One region of the Sulfuriflexus mobilis genome, then DNA from elsewhere that is predicted to be linked to it. Evidence: predicted binding sites of a transcription regulator. Region 1 holds the regulator's gene; the other holds the start of a gene.
What was found. Region 1 encodes sigma-54, which starts transcription at its own class of promoters, with help from an activator protein. Its sites were predicted from a motif close to TGGCANGNTNCNTGCTT; they were not measured.
Positions count from the first base shown of each region.

Region 2: EL386_RS08535 (CmpA/NrtA family ABC transporter substrate-binding protein) is a predicted target of sigma-54. The motif match lies at 3,856-3,872, and genes of this name have one in related genera.

Region 1 is NZ_AP018725.1:641,552-651,043, forward strand. It holds gene hprK (HPr(Ser) kinase/phosphatase) at 1-868, opposite strand, end outside; gene ptsN (PTS IIA-like nitrogen regulatory protein PtsN) at 870-1,334, opposite strand; gene hpf (ribosome hibernation-promoting factor, HPF/YfiA family) at 1,370-1,708, opposite strand; gene EL386_RS03315 (RNA polymerase factor sigma-54) at 1,743-3,221, opposite strand; gene lptB (LPS export ABC transporter ATP-binding protein) at 3,311-4,036, opposite strand; gene lptA (lipopolysaccharide transport periplasmic protein LptA) at 4,033-4,551, opposite strand; gene lptC (LPS export ABC transporter periplasmic protein LptC) at 4,541-5,110, opposite strand; gene kdsC (3-deoxy-manno-octulosonate-8-phosphatase KdsC) at 5,107-5,631, opposite strand; gene EL386_RS03340 (KpsF/GutQ family sugar-phosphate isomerase) at 5,646-6,617, opposite strand; gene EL386_RS03345 (calcium/sodium antiporter) at 6,711-7,679, opposite strand; gene EL386_RS03350 (MlaA family lipoprotein) at 7,970-8,689, opposite strand; gene EL386_RS03355 (hypothetical protein) at 8,936-9,121, opposite strand; gene EL386_RS03360 (DUF72 domain-containing protein) at 9,206-9,492, shown strand, end outside.
Region 2 is NZ_AP018725.1:1,721,848-1,731,339, reverse strand. It holds gene moeA (molybdopterin molybdotransferase MoeA) at 1-1,128, shown strand, start outside; gene mobA (molybdenum cofactor guanylyltransferase MobA) at 1,125-1,724, shown strand; gene EL386_RS08545 (glucose-1-phosphate adenylyltransferase) at 1,834-3,093, shown strand; gene EL386_RS08540 (ANTAR domain-containing response regulator) at 3,090-3,725, shown strand; gene EL386_RS08535 (CmpA/NrtA family ABC transporter substrate-binding protein) at 4,017-5,423, shown strand; gene EL386_RS08530 (ABC transporter permease) at 5,573-6,508, shown strand; gene EL386_RS08525 (ABC transporter ATP-binding protein) at 6,524-7,396, shown strand; gene EL386_RS08520 (bifunctional protein-serine/threonine kinase/phosphatase) at 7,558-9,270, opposite strand; gene EL386_RS08515 (NarK family nitrate/nitrite MFS transporter) at 9,334-9,492, opposite strand, start outside.

The DNA of each region.
Region 1 (9,492 bases):
CAATTTCCACAAGTACCGCGAGGTTGCGACCTGGTGCCACCGGCAGGGTGACCTGTTCCACTTCCACGCCAAGGATACTTTTTTTCTGGTGACTGCCGCAGAGACGGTCGATATGCAGCAGCTGGTCTTCGTCCATCTTTTCCAGATGGACGATCACACGTAGGTATTTACTGTCTTTGATGGCACTATCACCAAACATGGCACGGATATTCAGTACGCCCAGGCCGCGCACCTCAAGGAAGTTCTTGATGGGTGGTGGACAACTGCCACTCAGGGTATCGGGGCCAATACGGGAAAACTCGGGGGCGTCATCGGCAATCAGGCGGTGGCCACGACTAATCAGCTCCAGCGCCAGTTCGCTCTTACCAACACTGCTCTCGCCACTCAGCAGGACACCGATGCCGATGACCTCCATGAACACACCATGAATGGTGGCGCGCTCGGCGAGACTGTGTGACAAGTAGTATTGCAGATTATTAACGAGAAACTGACTGTTCTGGGTAGAGCTATAGAGTGGCAGGCCGGTATTCTCGGAACGGGCAATAAAGTCATCGGGGACGTCAATGCCATTGGCAATGATGATGCAAAGCGGGTTGCCCTCGTAGAGGCGGTTGAGTGACTCATGCCTGCCCTGTTGCGACAGGCGCATAAAGTATTCTATTTCACGGTAACCGATGATTTGAATACGGTGTGGGTGAATAAAGTTCAGGTGCCCGACGTAGGAGACATCCCGGTCATCTTCGTCCGTGATTTGCGGCCCATCGAAATGAATATGACGATCTTCGCCATTACTCCCGGCAACATGCACAAGTGCCAGTTTATTGCGATGGGTATCGAACAGGGATTTGACAGAGATGTTTTCAGTCATGTCAGTCTGTGGCGGCCTGCCAGTGTGTTAGAAGTGTGTAGATTTCTTCATTGCTGGTGGCGTGCCGCAATTTTTCACAGTAAGCCGTATCGCTGAACATTTGTGCCAGTTGCGAGAGGATCTTCAGGTGTTCATCGGTAGAGGCCTCTGGCACCAGCAAGCCGAAGACCAGGTCTACCGGCTGGCCATCTATGGCATCAAAGTCGATGCCCTCGCGGAGCTGCATGAATGCACCGATGGTCTTGTCGCCGCTCTGGATACGCCCGTGCGGAATGGCAACGCCATGGCCAAGGCCAGTACTACCCAGGCGTTCACGTGATAGCAGGCTATCAAAGATCTCGCCCTGGGTAAGACTGGCATCGGCATTCAGCATCAGTGCGCCGACTTCCTCCAGTGCACGTTTTTTACTTGCCGGAGTGGCTGCACAGCTAATGCGCTCCGGTGAAAGTATATCGCTGATATTCATATTATAGATTTACTATTAAGGTTTTTAATAAGGGGTTATTCAGGGATTTCCTGAAACTCCTGGTTTTTCAGGCCACCTTCAGAACGATGATGGTCGGTGGTTTTTTCCTTATGCTTGATAATCTGGCGATCAAGCTTATCGACCAGTGAATCGATCGCAGCGTACATGTCTTCATCGACTGATTCAGCAAACAACTTGTGACCGGTAACGTGCACGGTGGCTTCGGCCTTCTGACGGAGTTTTTCCACAGTCAGAATAACGTGCGTGTTCGTGACGTTATCGAAGTGTCGTTCAAGTCGTTCGAACTTGCTGTTCACATAATCACGCATAGAATCGGTGATGTCGATGTGATGTCCAGTGAGGTCGATTTGCATAGTAGTGCTCCTCTGGGTTGAGGCTGGTGCATGATTACATCAGCCGTTTACGTTCGTTGGAAGGCGGGATCGACATGGCCTCGCGGTATTTTGCGACGGTGCGTCGGGCCACGTTTATGCCCTGTTGTTCCAGGAGTGAAGCGATCTTGTTATCACTCAGGGGTTTCTTCGGTTCTTCAGCCGCGATCAGTTTTTTGATCAGGGCGCGGATAGCGGTGGATGAACACTCGCCGCCGCTGGCGGTACTGACATGGCTGGAGAAAAAGTATTTCAGCTCAAAGATGCCACGCGGGGTATGCATATATTTGCGTGTGGTAACACGGGAGATGGTTGATTCATGCATCTCCACGGCCTCAGCGACATCGTGCAGCACCAGTGGCTTCATGGCCTCTTCACCGTGCTCAAGAAAACCGCGCTGGTGTTCAACAATACAGGTGGCGACCTTGAGCAGGGTCTCGTTGCGGCTTTGCAGGCTTTTTAGTAACCAGCGGGCCTCTTGCAGGTTATCCTTGAGAAAGTTGTTATCCTGGCTGTTGTCGGCACGGCGGATCATGCCAGCGTAGAGGTCATTAATACGTAGCTTGGGTGCAACATCCGGATTCAGTTCCACACGCCACACGCCCTTGTGCTTACGGACATAGACATCGGGTACGATATATTCGGTACGTTGGCTGGAAAGGTGGCTGCCGGGACGCGGGTTCAGTGAACGTATCAGGGTGATGACCTGTTGCATGTCCTCTTCGTTAAGCTTCATACGACGCATCAATTGCGGGTAATCATGCGCGGCCAGCAGCTCGAGGTGTTCACTGACCATCTGCATGGCTTGTTCACGCCATGCTGTCTCCGGGGAAAACTGACGTAGCTGCATGAGCATGCACTCGCCAAGGTCACGTGTGGCGACACCTGGCGGGTCAAAGTTCTGTACTTGTCTTAATACGGCCTCGACCTCGTCAAGTTCGAGTTCGGGCAGTTCGTCCTGCAGGCTTTCGAGAAGTTCCTCAGTACTGCTCTCAAGGTAACCGTCTTCGCCGATCGCGTCGATGATCGAGGTGGCAACCGTCATGTCGGTATCGGAAAACGGGCTCATGCGCATCTGCCACATCAGGTGGTCATGCAGGCCCTCCTCGTCATCACTGTTGATGTCGAAATCACGCTGGCTGAACTCGGAGCTGGCCGGGCCGCTGGATTGGTAACTCGGTTCATAAATGTCATCCCAAGCGGTATCGACCGGCAGGTCATCGGGGATATCGGCCTGTTGCATGGCCTTGTCGGTGTCGGCTGCGGCAATGTCATCCTTGGCAGAGGGTTTTTCCTTGTCCTTGCCGTGTTCTTCCTGGCTGCTGTCAGCGCCTTCCTCACCCTCGGCGATCTCAAGCATGGGGTTGCTGTCGAGGGCCTCCTGGATCTCTGAACTCAGCTCCAGCGAAGACAATTGCAACAGCCGGATGGCTTGTTGCAACTGCGGAGTCATGGTCAGGTTCTGGCCCAGACGAAGCTGGATGGACTGCTTCATGTGCGGTTCGGATCTTTCATTAAAGGCAGACGTGTTACCTAACTAATATTCTAGCGCAACATTCGTGCCAGTACAGGATAAAATTGACATCAGAGGGTGAAATGTTGGCCAAGATAGACCTCACGCACCTGCTTGTCGGCGAGCAGGCTTTCCGGGTCACCCTCGGCGATGATCGCCCCGGCATTCATAATGTAGGCACGCTCACAGATACCGAGGGTTTCCCGAACATTATGGTCGGTTATTAATACGCCGATGCCGAGCTCACGTAAGTGATTGATAATTGAATTGATGTCCACGACTGAGAGCGGGTCGACGCCGGCAAACGGCTCGTCGAGGAGGATAAAATCCGGACGCGTGGCCAGGGCGCGGGCGATCTCAACCCGGCGGCGTTCACCACCGGACAGGCTCATGCCGAGGCTGTCGCGGATGTGCGAGATATGCAGTTCACGCAACAATTCCTCGGTCTCGGTTTCGATTTGCTCCGCCGACAGGCCCGGCATCGATTCGAGGATGGCGCGGATGTTGTCCTCGACACTGAGCTTACGGAATACCGAGGCTTCTTGAGGCAGGTAGCCGATGCCGAGTCGGGCACGGCGGTGCATCGGGAAGTGGCTGATGTCGGTATCGTCGAGATAGATATGCCCGGCATCGGCCGAGATCAGCCCTACCATCATATAAAAGCTGGTGGTCTTGCCGGCGCCATTCGGGCCTAGCAGGCCGACGACCTCACCACTGTTGATGTGCATCGAGACATCATTGACGACGTTGCGAGAACGATAGGTCTTGAAGAGTTTTTCTGCACGCAGGGCACTCATTTTTTCGGGTCTTTTTTACTCGGTTGCAGGATCATTTGTACACGGCCTTTTTTGCCGTCCTCACCGCCGCCGCGCGCCTCAACCAAGTCGCGTCGGGTATCATAAACAATGTGCTCACCCTGGAAGACATCACCACCCTGAATGACCTCACCCTCACGGCGTACGATCAGGATCTCCTTGACAGCGTCGTAAAACAGCTCGCGACCCTCGGCGATGACGTCATCAGGTTTGTTGTCCGGACGTTGCTGAAAGTGGGCGCGTTTGCCCGTGGCGTGGACCCTGTCGAGGTCCTTGTTCTTGTCGCGGTAGACGATGACCACGTTACCCTTGATGAGAATACTGCCACGGGTGATGACAACATTGCCACGAAAGGTACTGATGCCCTTTTCATCATCAATATCGACACGGTCTGCCTCAATGTTCATGGGCTGGTCCTTGTCGCTCTTCAGGGCCAGGGCCGGCAGGGGCAGTAACAGGCAGAGCAGGAGTATGGAAGAATAGAACTTATTGTTCATAGTGCACCCGTACATCATCAAGCAGTTGTAATTGTCCTTCACGCACATAGGCACGCATACCAATGGCAGTGGTTTTGCGTTTCTCACTCAGCATAGTGACAGGTTGGTCGGTTTCGGCAAAGTCGGTTTTCGGATGAATGCGCAAACGTTCCGTTAACAGTTTCACCGGGCGGTTGTCCGGACCACTGTGGCGGTCGATGACGACATTACCACTGAGCAGTACCAGCTTGTTATCTGCCGCTACCCAGCCACGGTCGGACCTGACGATCCAGGGTTTACCGGTTTCACGGTACAGGGTCATGGTCGGCATGTTCAGTTCGGTGCTGTCATCATCCGGGTAATGCAGCATCTTGTCGGAGATCAGCAGGGAACTGGGGCGGCCTAGATCATCCATGGTCGTCATTTCAAAGTTGTCCATATAATAGTCCGGGACATGGCGCTGTTTAGCCTGTTTTTGTGCAGGGTCTTCATCTCCTTGCTTGCCTTCTTCCTGGAGCCAGATGCTGGCGCTGGCCAGTGACAACAATACAACGATGAGGGCGAGCAGGCGCAGGTTCATTGCAAATAACTGTTCAGTGTTTGCTGTAAAACGCCATGCGCCTCCATGAGCATTTCACAAACATCACGACCCGCGCCGCGACCACCGGGGCTCGGGGTTTGCCAGTGCGCGTGTTTGAGGACCATCGGGTGGGCATCCTGCACGGCGATCGCCAGGCCGACCTTGCTCATTACCGGCAGGTCGACGACATCATCCCCGACATAGGCGACCTGTTGCGGACTGAGTTGCAGCTTCTCCAGTATTTCGGAAAAGGCGATGCGTTTGTCGTGCTGGCCCTGGTAAACGTGCTCGATGCCGAGGCTTTGCATACGGTAGTCGACGACCTTCGAAGTACGACCCGTGATGATACCGACCGTAACACCGGCTTCCTGCAGCATCTTCATGCCGTGGCCATCACGCGAGTTAAAGGCCTTGTATTCGAGGCCGTCATCACCGAGAAACAGGCTGCCGTCGGTGAGTACCCCATCGACATCAAAGATAACCAGTTTAATGGCCTTGGCGCGTTCGAGTATGTCTTTCATGTGGGTTTCCGTTATCAGACCACGCCGGCGCGTAACATGTCATGCATATTGAGGGCACCGACCAGGGTATTGTCCTTGTTGACGACCAGCAGGCCGTTGATCTTTTTCTCCTGCATGGTCAGCAGGGCCTCCTCGGCGAGGATGTCTTCCTGCACGCTGGTAAAGTTAGCGGTCATACAATCAATGATTTGGGTGTTATGCACATCGACACCGCTATCGAGTACACGGCGCAGGTCACCATCGGTAAAGATGCCGCACAGGCGGTGATCGGCATCGACGATCGCGGTCATGCCCAGGCCCTTTTGTGTCATCTCTACAAGGGCGTCGCGCAGGCTCACCGTGTTTTCCACAACCGGAATTGCCGCGCCGCTGTGCATGACATCACTGATGTGCAATAACAGGCGTCGACCGAGACGACCGGCCGGGTGCGAGCGGGCAAAGTCCTGTTCGGTAAAACCGCGCGCCTCGAGCAGGGCGATGGCCAGGGCATCACCCATGACCAGGGTAACGGTGGTGCTCGAGGTCGGGGCGAGATTCAACGGACAGGCCTCAACCTCGACACTGATGTCGAGATAACTGCTGGCGGCCTGGCCCAGCGAGGAATGGCGTTTACCACAGAGGGCGATTAAGGGCACACCAAGACGTTTCAGCAACGGTAGCAGGGTGACGATCTCATCGGTCTCACCGGAGTTGGAGGCGGCGATGATGACGTCACTCGCGGTGATCATGCCAAAGTCACCGTGTGCGGCCTCGCCCGGGTGGACAAAAAAGGCCGGGGTACCGGTGCTGGCCAGAGTCGAGGCGATCTTGTTACCGATATGGCCCGATTTACCCATACCAATGACGATAATGCGGCCCTTGCAGTCAAGCATGTAACGGCAGGCGCGAACGAAATCTTCGTCGAGACGGTCACGGAGGGTTTCTATGGCGCGGGTCTCGGCTTCAATAACGGCCAGACCCATTTTACGCAGGGCATCATCATTCATAGGCGGAAAGTATCATCCGGGTGGGCCAGTTCGACGTCGTCATTATGCCGGGGAGTATAACGCAAGCCGGCAGCCACTGTCAGCGCTCCGCACTCAGACACTACTAAGGCCCAGGTAGAGCATATAGGCGAAGAAACTCGCCAGCAGGACGCTTCCCTTGAGACGGGTAATGCGACCATGATGACCACTTAAACCAAAAGACATGGCAAACAGGGCAATCGTCAGGGCGAACATGACCACGAAGTCACGGCTCAGGGCCGCCTCGGGGATCTCGAAGGCCGTGATAAGCCCCGGTATGCCCATGACACCGAGCAGGTTGAACATGTTCGAGCCAACCACGTTGCCAACCGCAATATCATCTTCTTTTTTCAGTATGCACATGATCGAAGCGGCCAGTTCCGGCAGGCTGGTGCCGATAGCGATCACCGTCAGGCCAATGATCAGGTCACTAATGCCCAGCCATTGGGCGATCTCAACCGCACCATAGACCACCAGGCGTGAACCGAGCAGTAGCAGGACCAGACCGACCGCTAACCACAGGCCAGCCTTCCACATGGGCATGTGCAAAGGGATCTCATCGGCATACTCCTCCTGCATCGGGTCGCTGGCGCGGCTGCGCAGGGCAATACGGGTGACCCAGTAGAGCATGACGAACATACCGGTGATGAGGATCACACCATCCCATCTGGACATGTACCCATCGATCAGCAACAGCAGGGCAAGCAGCATAAAGACGAACAACAGGGGGAACTCACGGCGCAAGGTATTCGAATGCACGCTGATCGGTGCGACCAGGGCGGTGGCGCCGATGACCAGGCCGATGTTGGTAATATTCGAACCGAGCGCATTACCGATCGAAATAACCGGGTTGCCATACCAGGCCGCGAGGCCGGAAACGAGCATCTCCGGTGCCGAGGTACCAAAGCCGACCACGGTCAGACCAATGATCAGGGGCGGTACGCCAAGGTTGCGAGCCGTGGCCGAGGCACCGATCACGAAACGGTCCGCCCCCCAGATGAGGATGGCAAATCCGGCGATAACAGCGAGAATATTTAATAGCATACTTGTCGGGCTACCCAAGGCACTCAGAAGGGCGCTATTGTCGGGGATTCTGTGGCGAAGGCCAAGCTGGAATTAATGGCGATTAAAATGCTGAAAATTGCGGCTAACTTCTATAAAAAACGCGAAAATCGCTGAAAAGGCTTTTATGTTACAGTGTTCCTGTGGGCGGCCATGAGGATTTTATTAGAATGTAAGCACTCACTTACAAATAAAAGCTGTGATGAAGCCGGTAAAGAAAAGGCCCCATCTCAGGAGAAGACGGGGCCTGACTTTATATCTCGGCGTGCGACCTAGTAATCGAAGGACGGTTTGGGTGGATTACCGTCGTAAACGAGGCTTTCACGTCGCTGCAGGTAGGCATCACGGGTGAACAGGTATTCGTCCAGGGCGGCCTCTTTCAGCACCTTGCTGGCGCTGAGCAGTCCGGCACGGGTATCAACACCCTCGAGCAGGGTCAGGCCGGTACGGGTACCGTCCGGGTTGATGTCATTCAGGGGGTCAATATAGGCGTCGCCGATTAGGCCCACCGTATCGCGGATGTCGCTGGGGCCGAGTATAGGCAGCACCAGATACGGCCCGGTGCCAATCCCCCAGTAGCCAAAGGACTGGCCAAGGTCCTCGTTATGCTTGGGGAATTCCATTGCGCTGGCGACGTCGACAAAGCCGAACAGGCCAATGGTGCTGTTAAAGAATACGCGGGCCGTATCGGAAAGGGCCCGTTCAATCTTTAATTGCAGCAGGTCATTGAAGATGACGACTACATCATCGAGGTTGCTGAAGAAATTACTGACACCCTTGTTGACCGGGTCCGGCAGAACAGCATTATAGCCCTTGGCGACGGGCTTGAGTACGGCCTTATCAAGGGTGTCGTTGAAGGTGTACATGGCCCGGTTGAAGGATTCAAACGGGTCTTCCGGGTCAGTTGGGCCTTCAACTGTCGCACAGGCTTGCAGGAACAGGCTGAGCAGGGTCACAGACAGCAGCTGACGTAAACGCGTGAAAGTATTCATTGTTATTAATTGGCTTCCATATGCAGTTGTTGCATTGAGACAACATGAGCGAGTGCAAGTCATATCACGCTGTCTCAGAGACGAAATGATCATGTCACTTCTTTATCTGTAAATCAAGCGCTTAGCTCTTTTGGATAAGGGCTCTTTAACAATGCGCATTGACAGCAGATAGTGTAGTATTTTGCTGACACGAGGCGCTACCCCTTACTTACAGGTTATCGGTCGCAGGCGTGATAGGTTGAGGTATTAAAGCGTCTTTGTGCGTGTGACCCCACAGCGGCGGCAGCGAAACTCGGTGACCAATTGCCCCTGTTTGACGTCGAAACGCCGCGCAGTGACGATTTGCCACTGGTGAAAACCGTTTTTGCACAGGGTCTTGCCCTTGTTTTTTTCTTGTGCGGTCGGTTTTTTGAAACGAACGACGTCACCCATAGCGGTTTCCTGTGTGAGGCAATTGCGACAGACTGGTAAATAATGGATAGTCGCGGCCGGACTGTCAAAGTATCGGGGCAAGATATGGCTGGGACTGAAAACGAATTCGCGGAAATGGTCGTGGGTAGCCGGGGCTGGGAGCACCCCCAGTGGCTGGATAGCTATTACCCGGATGACCTGCCAGAGGATTGGCGGCTGGGTTATTACGCCAACGAATTTGGCTGCGTGCTCTTGCCCCCGGAAGTCTGGGGGGCGGCCAATGAGGCGACTGTCGAGCAATGGCTGGATGATGTCGAGGAGGGGTTTCTGTTTTTCCTCGAGTTGCCCGCCAGGCCCATGGCCACCGCAGGGGGCCTGGCGGCCTTTGCAGG
Region 2 (9,492 bases), 1.1 Mb from region 1:
GACCTGTTCTCAGCGCGTGGCCGGGTACTGGCCGAGGACGTGCATTCGACGATCAATGTGCCACCGGCCGATAACACGGCGATGGATGGTTACGCACTACGCGCGGCAGATGTTGCGAAGGGTACTGGCCTGACTGTTAGCCAGCGCATCCCGGCCGGGACGGTTGGGAAAAGGCTTAATGCCGGTGAGGCCGCACGCATCTTTACCGGTGCGCCCATCCCGGAGGGCGCTGATGCGGTGGTGATGCAGGAACAGTGCGTGCAGGAAGGGGATAGCCTGACGGTGAATGCAGAGGTCTGCGTTGGTGATCATATCCGTCGAGCCGGCGAAGACATTCAGGCCGGCGCAAAAATCCTGCCAGCCGGTACACGCCTGCGTCCACAAGATGTTGGTTTGATCGCCTCGGTGGGTATCCCAAAGATCGCGGTCTGGCGTAAGCCGCGCGTGGCAATCTTCTCAACCGGCGATGAACTGGTTGCACCGGGTGAAGCCGTTGGGCCGGGTCAAATCTATAACTCGAACCGCTTTATCCTTACCGGTCTGCTACAGACATTAGACTGTGAAATTATCGACCTCGGCAGTATCCCTGATTCACTTGCAGCAACCGTGAACGCATTACAAGAGGCATCGAAGAATGCTGATTTGATTATGACCACCGGTGGTGTCTCAGTCGGCGAAGAGGACTATGTCAAGGCCGCGCTGGATCAACTTGGCAGTGTCGATATGTGGCGTGTTGCCATGAAGCCGGGTAAGCCGGTGGCCTTTGGTAAAGTCGCCAACAGTGCCTTCCTCGGTTTGCCGGGTAACCCGGTGTCGGCCTTTGCGACCTTCTGTTTGTTTGCGCGACCGTTTATCCTGCGCATGATGGGTATAGAGGATGTCATGCCGCGCCGAATGCAGGTGATGGCGGACTTTGACTGGCCGAAAGAAGGTCCACGTCGTGAGTTTGTCCGTGCCCAACTCCATACTGATGAAGGTGTTGTCAAGGCAACACTTTATCCATCACAGAGCTCAGGGGTGTTAACCTCAACGGTGTGGGCGCATGGCCTGGTCGAGATCCCCGAACACGCCACCGTCAAGCGGGGCGATAGCATCACCTGGCTGGATTTTTTCGAATTGCTTTCGTGACAAAGCCCATAGCATATAAAGATGTGGCCGCCGTTATTCTCGCCGGTGGCATGGGTCGTCGTGTAGGTGGTGAAGACAAGGGATTGATCGAGCTGAATGGCAAGCCCCTGATTGCGCATGTTATCGATATCATCGCACCACAAGTCGAGAGCCTGGTAATTAGCGCCAATCGTAACATTAAACAATACGAGGCCTTTTCCTATCCGGTTATTGGCGACAGACAGGAAGGATTTTGTGGGCCACTGGCCGGTATTGATGCGGCGTTTGCCGCAACAGACAAGCCCTATTTACTCTGTGTGCCCTGTGACAGCCCCTTGTTACCCGTAAATCTTCTGGCCCTGATGGTTGCAGCCTTGCAGGCCAGCGATCAGCCTATGGCCATTGCCACGGATGCGCAGCGACTCCACCCGGTGATCAACCTGATGAAAAGAAGTGTTTATGAGGGCGTCCGCAAGAGGCTGGAACAAGGCGACCTGAAACTGATGCAATGGGTTGAGGCCACAGGCTATGCCCGTGTCGACTTTTCCGAGCAGCCACAACGCCTGAGCAACCTGAACAGTCCCGAAGACATCCGTCTACTCACCAAATCCCCCTGACGCACAGCACCGATCGATATGCACCAGCTGGGTGCGCATACACCGGCTGATATCACCTGGCGCACCATTTTGAAGTGTATTTCCGCTGAATTGACCGCATAAAAGCGGCATGGCCTTTGCATTCAGAACATTAAATAGTTTGAATACAGGTCATAGCATGATTGAAGAAACCCTGGCCATTATCCTCGCCGGCGGGGCGGGTGAGAGCCTGTCTCCCTTAACGGATGAGCGTACCAAGGCGGCGGTGCCGTTTGGTGGCAAATACCGTATTATCGACTTCCCCTTGTCTAATTGTCTGCATTCCGGTCTGCGGCGTGCACTGGTATTGACCCAGTACAAGTCGCATTCTCTGCAAAAACACCTGCGTGATGCCTGGTCGATTTATAACCCGGAACTGGGTGAATACATTACGGCCGTACCCCCGCAGATGCGGACCGGCAGCGGCTGGTATGCCGGCACGGCGGATGCCATTTACCAGAATCTTTATCTACTGGAACGAAACCCGGCAAAATATGTGATCGTCCTCTCCGGGGACAATATATATAGAATGGACTACGCCGTGTTGTTACAACAGCATTTGAAAAACAACGCCGATGTGACCATGGCCTGTGTAGATTCAGCCGCTATGTGCGCGACGGGCTGTTTAACACTACAGGTGGATGATGAACAGCGTGTCCGAGCATGTTTGCAACAAGCACCAGATGATGTGGATAAAAAGACTTTTTCCTCACTGGGTATTTATATCTTCTCAAAGGATCTCCTGGTCGAGGCGCTCAGCAAGGACCATGAGCAGGCACAATCCTCCCATGGGCTGGCGACAGATGTGATTTCAGGTCTGATTGACAGCCACCGGGTCTATGCTTATGAGTTTGGTGCCTCAGAGGGCAGGGTGAGCCAGGATGGTTACTGGCGGAATATCGCTGACCTGGATGATTTCTACGAAGCCAATATGGATTTGTTGAAGCCGGTTCCTCCTATTGATTTATATCAGCGGGACTGGCCGATTCGTACCCACCAGCCACAGTACCCGCCGGCAAGGACTGTCCCGGGTGTGTTAGGCAATGAAGGTATCTCAATAAACTCGATTATCTCGTCAGGCACCGTGATTGCCGGGGGTAGTGTGCAGAAGTCGATCTTGTTTTCTAATGTGCATATCGGCGATGAGGCCGTTGTTGAAGACAGCATTCTGTTCGATGGGGTGAAAGTGGGTGATGGCGCACATATACGCAACTGTATTATCGATAAGGATGTCGTGATCGCGGCGGCAACGAAAATCGGTTTTTCTGCCAGTGAGGATGGCAAACAGTTCAAAATAACGCCTAATGGGGTGATCGCGATCGGCAAGTCGCGCTCAGATGTTAAGCCTTGAGTACAAAGTTAAAATTTACCGAGATGAGTAGTGATAACAACGCTGTATTAGCGATGACGGAGAAAGTGCTCTTGATTACGGATGATTCCGGCGATTCACATGACCTTATCGAGGTCATGTCTGAGCTGGGCTATCGGGATATTCGGCAGTTAAATCGCAAATCAGATATCTATTATCATGCGCGGGATTATCAGCCGGGCATGATAGTGGTCGACATAAGTATCCCAGATGAAAGTCTGCTGGAATCCGTATCGGCAGTAAACAAGAACAGGCCAGTACCGATTATTATGTTTGTCGAAGAAAGTAGTGAGGATGTCATCGCCGACGTAGTCAAGTCGGGCGTAAGCGCCTATGTGGTCGATGGTTTCCATCGGCATCGTATCAGGCCAATTATTGACCTGGCGATAGCCCGATTTCAGGAAGGCCAGCGTCTTAAAAAGGAATTGAACGAGGCCAGGTGTGCACTCGGTGACCGCAAGGATATTGATCGGGCAAAAGGCGTGGTGATGAAGCAAAAACACTGTGATGAGGATACGGCCTATAAGTTAATACGTAAGATGGCCATGGATAAAAATGTCCGTATCGCTGATATTGCCAAACAGATCCTCGATATTTCATCACTCTTGCAATAGCACTATATCGGTGCAATAAGCACCTTGATGATGCAAGTTACGCGGTAATAATATCTTCCACATTGAGTAATCTTGTTTATATCGCGACAAAAATGCTTACTTTCTAGCGTTTTGTGCGTTTAATAACAATTGGCACACGAATTGCTCTAGTAAATACCAGAGTAGACGTTCAGTACATTTTACTCGGCCAACGTAGGCCAATATGAATTATTTTGACAATGGTGTCTGCAACAGGGTGAAAGCCTTGTCCGGGCGCCATTTTTTTTGCATATCCAACGCGGGAGCGGATTTATGAAGTTGTTAACAGCCTTACGCCCATCACGACGAGGTTTCCTCAAGCAGTTATTCATCGGTACGGCATTTTCCCTTTCCATGACATCGGCAGGCCTGTTACCACAGGCCGTTGCCGCCGTCGGTGAGCCGGAAAAAGAGGAATTGAAATTCGGTTTTATTAAACTGACCGATATGGCACCGCTGGCCATTGCCTATGAGAAGGGATACTTTGAAGATGAGGGACTCTATGTGACCCTCGAGGCGCAGGCTAACTGGAAGGTGCTGCTTGATCGTGTTATCGATGGTGAGCTGGACGGGGCGCATATGCTGGCAGGACAGCCACTGGGTGCCACCATCGGCTTTGGTACCAAGGCCGATATCATTACCGCCTTCAGCATGGACCTAAATGGTAATGCCATTACCGTTTCCAATGACGTCTGGGGAAAGATGAAAAAGCACATCCCGCACAAGGATGGCAAACCGGTACACCCGATTAAAGCCGACGCGCTTAAACCCGTCATTGAGGAATACAAACAAGCCGGCAAGCCCTTCAAGATGGGCATGGTCTTCCCGGTATCCACACATAACTATGAGCTACGCTACTGGCTTGCGGCTGGGGGCATACACCCGGGCTATTATGCCCCGGCAAAGGGAGACATCAGCGGTCAGATCAAGGCCGATGCACTGTTGTCCGTCACCCCGCCGCCGCAGATGCCGTCAACCATGGAGGCGGGGACCATCGATGGCTATTGCGTAGGTGAGCCCTGGAACCAGCAAGCCGTCTTCAAAGGTATTGGTGTACCGGTTGTCACGGACTATGAAATCTGGAAGGATAACCCGGAAAAGGTCTTTGGTGTCAGCAAGACCTGGGCCGAAAAAAATCCGAATACGCACATCCGTGTGTTAAAGGCCATGATCCGTGCTGCCAAGTGGCTGGATGAAAATAACAACAAGAATCGTCCCGAGGCGGTGAAGATCCTGTCGAAAAGCCAGTACGTTGGTGCCGATTACGATGTCATTGCCAACAGCATGACCGGGACCTTTGAGTATGAGAAGGGCGACAAGCGTGAGGTGCCGGACTTCAATGTCTTTTTCCGTCACAACGCGACCTATCCCTACTACTCGGATGCCATCTGGTACCTGACCCAGATGCGTCGCTGGGGTCAGATTTCCGAGAAGAAATCTGACAATTGGTACATGGATATTGCCAGGAAGGTTTATCGTCCAGACATTTATGCCGTGGCTGCAAAGGAACTGATTGCCGAAGACAAAATGAAGGCGGATGAGTTTCCGGATTTTGTTAAAGAATCCGGCTTCAAGGCACCACAGAAGCACTTTATCGACAATATTGTCTATGACGGCAGCAAGCCCAATGCCTACCTTGAGAAGTTTTCAATTGGTTTAAAGGGGGCTGACAAGCCATAAATGATATGCCCCTTGCTCATGCAGGGGGCATATCCCGGTTTGATAGCCTATCAAGGTGACAGTTTATGACAACACAGACACTAAAAAGATCCGCAAGTGAACTCTCTCTCTTCGCCAGCCTGCAACAGTCACTTGGCAATATGCGCATAATGGAAAAGTCCATGGCGTATCTTCAAGGGGCCATTGTTCCGGGTATAGCCTTTATTGTCTTTCTATTAATGTGGGGGCTTACTGCCTCACAGATCCAGACCTCGCTTGGTGTGGTGCCTGGGCCGATTCAGGTGTGGGAACAAATGCGTGTTCTTGTTGATGAGCATGTGACAGAGCGCAACAAGGCTGAGGCTTTTTACCTCAGGCAGGATGCGCGTAACGCGAAGAAGCTTGAAAAAAATCCGGATGCAAAGATTAAGATACGTGACTATACGGGAAAGCCAACATTCTTTGACCAGGTCTTTACCAGTATTTATACCGTGGCGAGTGGATTCATTATTGCCTCGCTATTTGCTATTCCTATAGGTGTGGCCTGCGGGATTAGCATCACGTTATACAGGGCGATAAATCCGCTTATTCAGATATTCAAGCCGGTGTCCCCTCTGGCGTGGTTGCCGATTGTGACCATAATCGTCAGCGCGGTGTATGTCAGTGACGACCCGATGTTTTCCAAGTCATACCTGACCTCAGCGATTACTGTAACGCTTTGCTGTATCTGGCCTACGATCATCAATACAGCAGTCGGTGTAACATCTATTGATAAGGACCTTCTCAATGTGGGTCGGGTATTAAGACTTGGCTGGTGGACCAAAGTGGTCAAAATTGTATTGCCAGCCTCAGTGCCGATGATGTTTGCCGGCCTGCGCGTGTCTCTGGGTATTGGCTGGATGGTGTTGATCGCGGCAGAAATGCTGGCGCAAAACCCGGGGCTTGGAAAGTTTGTCTGGGATGAATTTCAGAATGGTAGTTCTAATTCCCTGGCACGGATCATGGTTGCCGTGTTTGTTATTGGCGTAATTGGTTTTATGCTCGATAAGCTTATGCTGATGCTGCAAAAGTCGGTTAGCTGGGACAAGAGCCTTGAGTTACGATAAGTGGAGAATGTGGCAATGAGTGAACATTTAGTAATTTCAGATGTAAGTATGGATTTTCCCGTACCGGGTGGTGTCTTTACAGCGCTGAAGAATGTCAACCTGAAGATCAATAAAGGCGAATTTGTTTCCATCATTGGTCACTCGGGCTGTGGCAAGTCGACAGTCCTGAATATTGTCGCCGGTCTTTATCGGGCCAGTCGTGGCGGAGTGATCCTGAATGGCAGAGAGGTCAACGAGCCCGGACCAGACCGGGCTGTGGTTTTCCAAAACCATTCTCTGTTGCCATGGCTGACAGCCTATGAAAATGTTGCATTGGCCGTGAATTCTATATTCAAGGGCAAGAAGACAAAGGCCGAGGCCGATGAATGGATTAAGCACAACCTTGAACTCGTGCATATGGAACACGCCCTACACAAGCGCCCCTCGGAGATATCCGGAGGCATGAAACAGCGTGTCGGTATTGCACGGGCACTGGCAATGGAACCCGAGGTCCTGTTGCTGGATGAGCCGCTGGGGGCACTCGATGCGCTGACACGTGCGCATATGCAGGATTCTATCATGGAGATCAATGCCAAACTCGGCAATACTGTGATTATGATCACGCATGACGTCGATGAGGCTGTGTTGTTATCTGATAGTATCGTCATGATGACCAACGGTCCGGAGGCAACAGTAGGCGAGGTTCTGAAGATCGAGCTGGACAGGCCCAGAGACCGTTTGCAGTTGGCCGATGACCCGCAGTACAACCACTATCGTGCCCAGGTGCTGAAGTTCCTTTATGACCGCCAGCATAACCCGGCTCAGCAGGTATCCGCTTCAGTTGATACCGGGGAAAATGAAAAAGAGGAGAAGGAGACAGTCGCTTACTCACAGGAGGATGCGGCCTGATGCACATCGACTATGTTCTGTGAGCAGGAAAGGTATTCGATAGCATAGGCGTATTTATGCCGATAACCATAATGATGGCTGGCGAGGTTGCTGGGGCTGTTTTGTTTCTTAGCTGACGATGATGGCCTGGCTGCGCGCAAGGGAACGCCCGCCATGCCGAATTATTTGAAAATATATATAATTAATGCCAGGTTGGTGAATAGCAATAGCAGGGCGAATGTTTTCCAGAAGGCGAGTGGATTGCGCTGCATCAGCGGCACAGGTTCTTTATTGATGAAATTCGGATTGGCGGTGCCCAGGTCGTGAATGAACTCGGACAGTCTGGTATAGCGTTTTTCCGGTTTCAGGTTGACGGCCTTGTGTATGGCGGCATCCACCCAGGCGGGTACCTCGGGCGTATAGTGCTTGACCGGTGTATACCGGGCCTGTGACAGCCTTTTAGCAGTGAGGGCGCGTTTGTAGGGCAGGTGACCGGTCAGCATTTCATAGGCGATGACACCAAGCGAATAGATATCGGAATAGGTGCTGCCCGCATAACCCTCAAAGAATTCCGGTGCGGCATAATCCAGCGTGCCGAGTATGTTGTCACGTTCGAATGGCGCATGTTTTTCATCGATGCCGGCGACCCGGGTCGAGCCAAAGTCAATAATGATGAGGCGGCCACTATCATCGAACATGATATTTTCCGGCTTTAGATCGCGGTGCAGCATTTCAAGTTTATGAAATGCGCGTAAGCCGCCGGCGATCTGCTCGAGAATATTACGTACGGCAATATAGGACGGGCGGGTGTTCTCCTGCATCCATTCACGCAGTGTCTGACCCTCTATATACTCAGTGACATAGTAGAGAAAACGCCGCCGGCGAGTCGGTACGATCACCTTCAATACGTGACTGTTATTAATGCGTCGGCCTATCCATTCCTCGTGAAGAAACTGTTCAATGTAGGCAGGGTCGTCTTCGTAATTAACCGAGGGGGTCTTCAGGATGACACGTTGTCCCGTTGCCACATCCTGCGCGGCATACACCTGGGTGCGCGAACTGGCATGGATCTCTCGCGTAATACGGTAACCGTCCAGAACCATGCCGGCCTCAAGGAATGGCGGGAAGGGCAATTCGGTTAGCTGCCGGTAGAATGCCTCTTCATCGAGCTCTGGCAGGTGGTCAACACGGAGTATCTGGCAGGTGGCATTGTCATTACTTCCCCCCTCCAGGGCACGGGTGACGATTTTCCGTGCGGTGGCCTCCGGCATCTCTCGACCCTCACGCAAGTATCTTTTTAGTTCGCTATCGCTGATGAATTCATAAATGCCATCTGTGGCGAGCAGGTACAGGTCACCCACCTCGACGGGCAGACTGCGGTAATCGATATCAATGTGGCTATCAGCCCCCATGGCCCGGCCAAGGTAGGTCTTTTCCCCGGAGCCCCAGACGCGGTGGTCCTGGGTCAGGCATTCGAGATCATTATCACGCAGACGGTAGATACGTGTATCGCCTACATGGAAGATGTGTGCAGTGCCTGATTTTATGACCAGGCTACTGAGCGTGGTCAGCATGGCACGGTCAGAGTCGTACTTTCTCTGCGCCTGGCTGTACAACCAGGTATTGAGTGAGCCGATAATCTTTTGCCCGGCATTTTTCACCGACCAGGAATCCGGGGTGCTATAGTAATCACTGAGAAAGCCACGTACACAGGCATGACTGGCCTCACGTCCTGCCTCGCTGCGGCTTACGCCATCGGCGATGAGTGCAACAATGCCCTTGGTGCTGAGCAGGGGTTCATCGGGAATGCGGATGTCGCAGGCATCATCATTAATCGCCTTGACGCCGGCTTCACTGCATTGCCCGGACTGGATGCCAGGTTGGGATTGCATCATATATATCAATAGCCAACGTCGCTGTGAAGCGACGCTGGCCCCTTAATGACAAGCTGATGAGGCTTACTCTACTTCAATCATCTGCACAGTGCCATCCGGCAACACCTCGGCCATCTCGCCACGTGGTTCTTCGAGGAACAAGAAGACGATGGCCAGAACCACCACAGCGGATGCAGCGATCACCAGGAAGAATATTTGTGGTGAAACAAAGGAGAGGATGGT